DNA from 2 places in the Polaribacter sp. Asnod6-C07 genome. Region 1 is predicted to be linked to the other one. Evidence: riboswitches for the same ligand, from Rfam matches in the RefSeq annotation. Region 1 holds a riboswitch; the other holds the start of a gene.
The links. Region 1 has a riboswitch for thiamine pyrophosphate ahead of ACJJVK_RS06825 (TonB-dependent receptor). Riboswitches for the same ligand answer to the same signal wherever they lie in the genome.
Positions count from the first base shown of each region.

Region 2: it holds a riboswitch for thiamine pyrophosphate, as region 1 does, so the genes downstream of both, thiS (sulfur carrier protein ThiS) here and ACJJVK_RS06825 (TonB-dependent receptor) in region 1, are expected to answer to the same signal.

Region 1 covers NZ_JBEFOF010000005.1:1,605,563-1,608,054, reverse strand. The annotation lists gene ACJJVK_RS06830 (BamA/TamA family outer membrane protein) at 1-739, opposite strand, end outside; TPP riboswitch at 972-1,107, shown strand; gene ACJJVK_RS06825 (TonB-dependent receptor) at 1,248-2,492, shown strand, end outside.
Region 2 covers NZ_JBEFOF010000005.1:3,539,509-3,542,000, reverse strand. The annotation lists gene ACJJVK_RS15435 (proline dehydrogenase family protein) at 1-677, shown strand, start outside; gene ACJJVK_RS15430 (LETM1 domain-containing protein) at 677-988, shown strand; TPP riboswitch at 1,021-1,115, shown strand; gene thiS (sulfur carrier protein ThiS) at 1,188-1,388, shown strand; gene thiC (phosphomethylpyrimidine synthase ThiC) at 1,555-2,492, shown strand, end outside.

The sequences.
Region 1 (2,492 bases):
ATTGATGAGTACCTCCTAAAGCCGTTCCATAAAAACCTCTGGTTAATTCTAAATACCAACCTTTAGAGGCATTTAAAATATTATCTCTACTATCATACAAAGCTGCTAACTCAAAACCGACAGAAGTAGAACCATCAAAACCTGAAGGCTGATTAGTAGCTAATAATTTATTTGATTCTATTTTAGTTTTATAAATTTTATTATAACGCACACCACCACCTAAAAACAGATAACGTGTAAATGCCTGTTTTAATAAAATAGGTTCGAATAAAAATTGATAATTATCGTAATTTTCTTCGTCTGTTTCTGGTGAATTTTGACCAATTCCATAATATAATCTTGGGTAATTTTGAAAAATTATATTACCTGATATTACCCATTTTTCCTGATTTGTAAAAATTTCGAATCCAGAATACACAAAAAACTGATTTTTAAGCGTATATAACAAAGAAACTGGCATATTAGAAGTTCTAGTTTCTTCTCCACTTCCTTTAAACTTAAATAAATATTTTGCACCAACTCCAAAACCTAAACTCGTTTCTGGTGAGTAACTTAAAATAGGAGCTGTAATAATTTTTGATAAATACAAAGTAGAATCTTTTGCAACTTTATCTTTGTTTGGATAAAATGTAAAGTATTCTACAAACTTATCTAATCCGCTTTCTTTTTCTTGTGCATTTAAGGGTAAACTTAGAGTTAGAATACAAATTAATAACCCTATTTTCTGTGATATTCTCATTAGTTGATATGTATTAGAAAAAAGTGTTTTTCTTAAAAAAACAAAAGAACACTTTTATATTGAGTTACAAATTTATTGTTTTCTTATAGCAAGAATGTGCTCTATTGCAGTATATAATACACCATATGCGAAATGAAAGCTAATTTAATTTTTGTTTTTTTTAAAGAAATATACTTTGAAAAAAAATCAATTTTATATTTCATAAGAAACTTTTAGCACTTAATTTTGCAGCGTTCTCATAAAGGGGTGCTAAAACTGAATTAAGTTCCAAATTTGATAGATTTTGAAATAAATTCAGCTAAAGCTGAGATCATACCCAATGAACCTAGAACAGGTAATGCTGTTTAGGGATTATATTTTTAACGTCTTTGCAAGGCAATTTATAAAATTACTGTAGTAGTCTAAAAAAACAGATTACAGCAAAAAATTGCAACGACTTAAATAACTAATTATTCAATATTAAACACAAGAATAATTACCTCTTTTTATTCGTTTTAAATTTTTTAAAATGAAAAAAATTACCTTTTTTTTATTCTTGTTTGCAAGTATTATTGCAAACGCCCAATCGTTTACTGTAAAAGGAACTGTTTACGACGAAAACAAAAAACCTTTAGCTGGAGCATCTATTTTAGTTAAAGAAAAGAAACTAGGAACATCAACAGATTTTGATGGTAATTTTAGTTTAAAATTAGCAAAAGGAACGTATACTTTAGAAGTTTCTTTTTTAGGCTACAAAACGATTTCTGATAAAATTATCATCAACCAAAATGAAGCTTATGACATCATTTTAAAACAAGATGAAACTGTTTTGGAAGAAGTTTTAGTATCTGCAGTTCGTGCAAATACAGATGTGCCAGTAACCTTCTCTAATTTATCAAAAAAAGAAATTGCAAAACGTAATTTAGGGCAAGACATACCTATTCTATTAAACTATATGCCTTCTGTGGTTTCTTCTTCAGATGCTGGTGCAGGTGTGGGTTATACTTATATGAGCGTTCGTGGTTCTAATGGAGAAAGAATTAACGTTACTGTAAACGGAATTCCTTATAATGATGCAGAAAGTCATGGAACTTTTTGGGTTAATTTGGGTGATTTTGCTTCATCAACTCAAAACTTACAACTGCAAAGAGGTGTAGGTACATCAACCAATGGTTCTGGAGCTTTTGGTGCAAGTTTAAATATTTTAACAGATGCAGTTTCAGACGAAGCTTTTGGAGAAATCTCTAATTCTTTTGGTTCTTACAACACCAGAAAACATACTGTAAAATTTAGTACTGGAAAAATTAACGATCATATAGAAATTGCAGGACGTTTATCTAATATTTCTTCTGATGGTTATATTGATAGAGCTACATCAGATTTAAAATCTTACTATTTACAAGGTAGTTTTACAGATGAAAATACATTAATTAAAGCGATTACTTTTGGCGGAAAAGAAAAAACCTACCAAGCTTGGTATGGTTTAACTGCGGATGAATTAGCTGCAGACAGAAGACAAAATCCGTACACTTATGATAATGAAGTAGATGATTATGGTCAAAATCATTATCAATTACACTGGAATGAAAAATTAAACGACAGTTGGTCTACAAACTTAGGATTAAATTATACAAAAGGATCTGGTTTTTTTGAGCAGTTTGAAGACGATACAGATGAAATAGATTTATATGATGGTATTGTTGTTGCTACAGATTCTTATATTAATGATTGGGGTGAAGTTGTACCAATTACAGATGTAATTAGAAGACGCTGG
Region 2 (2,492 bases), 1.9 Mb from region 1:
TTCATAAAGTATGTAAAATTGCTGTAGAAAAAGATGTGCCTTTATTAATTGATGCAGAAGAAAGCTGGATGCAAAAAGCTGCTGATGAGTTGATTGAAGAATTAATGGCTACTTATAATAAAGAAAAAGCCATTGTTTTTAATACTTTACAAATGTACAGGCATGATAGAATGGATTATCTTAAAGCGCTGCATAAAAAAGCACAAGAGAAAGGTTTTTACATTGGTATGAAAGTAGTGCGTGGTGCTTACATGGAAAAAGAGCGAGAAAGAGCTCAAGAAAAAGGATATCCATCACCAATTTGTAAAGATAAAGATACAACAGATATTAATTATGATGCTGCCATAAAATATATGATAGAACACTCGAAAATGGCTGTTTTTGCAGGTACACATAATGAAGAAAGTTCTTATTTATTAATGGATTTGGCAAAAAAATATGATATAAAAGTTAATGACAATCGTCTTTGGTTTGGACAGCTTTTTGGTATGAGCGATCATATCAGTTATAATTTGGCAAATCAAGGTTATAATGTGGCAAAATACCTACCTTTTGGTCCTGTTAGAGATGTGATGCCGTATTTAATTAGAAGAGCAGAAGAAAATACTTCTGTAGCTGGGCAAACCAGCAGAGAATTAAATTTACTTAAAACAGAAAGAAAGAGAAGAAAATTATAATGACTAGCATAGAAGAGTTAAAACAGTTACTTATTAGAAATAAGCTTAGACTTGATCAAGAATTAAGACAAAGCAAAGAAGCTGTTGCGCTTATAAAAAAATCTACGCACTCTAATTTGTCATCAGAAGAAAAAGAAAAAATTAGAATTCAGTTGTTAGATATTTGTAAAGCAATACCTGCTTTGGCTGTATTTTTATTACCAGGAGGTGCATTATTATTACCGCTTTTAATCAAATTAATTCCAGATATTTTACCTTCTGCATTTCAAGATGATTTACCTGGAGATAAAAATAAAAAATCAACTTTATAAAATATATCATAATAATATAATATATTTGAATTATTAAACTTTAGGAGTAGCTAGTTATCTAGTTTGAGAAATATCCTTAGAACCTGATTTGGTTAATACCAACGTAGGAAAAAGTCATTCTTAAATGCGTGCTTGTACATTTTGTTGTACAGTTATGTATCTATCTTTCTTCTAGAGTTTACTTTAAAAATCAAGTACGATGTATATAAAAGTAAACAACGAACGTCACGAAATTTCCAACAAAACTACATTACAAAAACTGGTTGATGATTTAAAAATCACTACCAATGGCATTGCTATTGCTATAAATAATAGTGTTGTGAAAAAAATAGATTGGAGTGCTAAAATTCTTCAACAAGAAGATGTTGTTTTAATTATTAAATCTACCCAAGGTGGATAAATCTACTGATAATTAAATATTCGAAAATGTCAGTTCGAGTGATTTTGAGGTACGAAAAATTGTATCGAGAACTTTTTGAAATCGCAAAATTCACAAGAGCTGAACAAAATTAAAATAATGTAGAATGGTTTCAATATAAAACAAACAACACCTTTTAAAATATAATATGAAGAATAAAGACACTGCTCCAAAAAAAGGACAAGTAACAAGAAATCCGTTTCCGAATTCGAAAAAAATCTATGTTCAAGGAAAATTACATCCACAAATTAACGTGGCAATGCGAGAAATTTCCTTGAGCGATACCACAGATTCTATGACGAAAAAGAAAACCCCAAACGAACCTGTTACCGTTTACGATACTTCTGGGCCATACACAGACCCAAGTAAAGAAATCAATGTTCATAATGGAATAGAAAGAATTAGAGAACAATGGATTTTAGATAGAAATGATGTTGAACAATTAGATGCATTTTCATCAAAATATTGCAATGAACGTTTAAATGATAAAAGTCTAGATCACATGCGTTTTGGTCATTTAAAAAAGCCAATGCGTGCTAAAAAAGGACAAAATGTAACACAATTACATTACGCTAAAAAAGGAATTATTACTCCAGAAATGGAATACATTGCAATTCGTGAAAATCAACGAATTGATGAAATGACTGAAATTAGAAAACAACACAAAGGAGAACATTTTGGAGCATCAATTCCTGAGAAAATAACACCAGAATTTGTAAGAAGTGAAGTTGCAAGAGGTCGTGCAGTTATTCCATCAAACATCAATCATCCAGAAGCAGAACCTATGATTTTAGGTAGAAACTTTTTGGTGAAAATTAATGCAAATATTGGTAATTCAGCAACTACATCATCCATAGAAGAAGAAGTAGAAAAAGCAGTTTGGGCTTGCAGATGGGGTGCAGATAATATTATGGATCTATCTACAGGACAAAATATTCATGAAACTCGTGAGTGGATTGTTCGCAATTCGCCTGTTCCTGTGGGTACAGTTCCTATTTATCAAGCTTTAGAAAAAGTAAACGGAGTTGCAGAAGATTTAACTTGGGAAATTTTTAAAGACACTTTAATAGAGCAAGCAGAACAAGG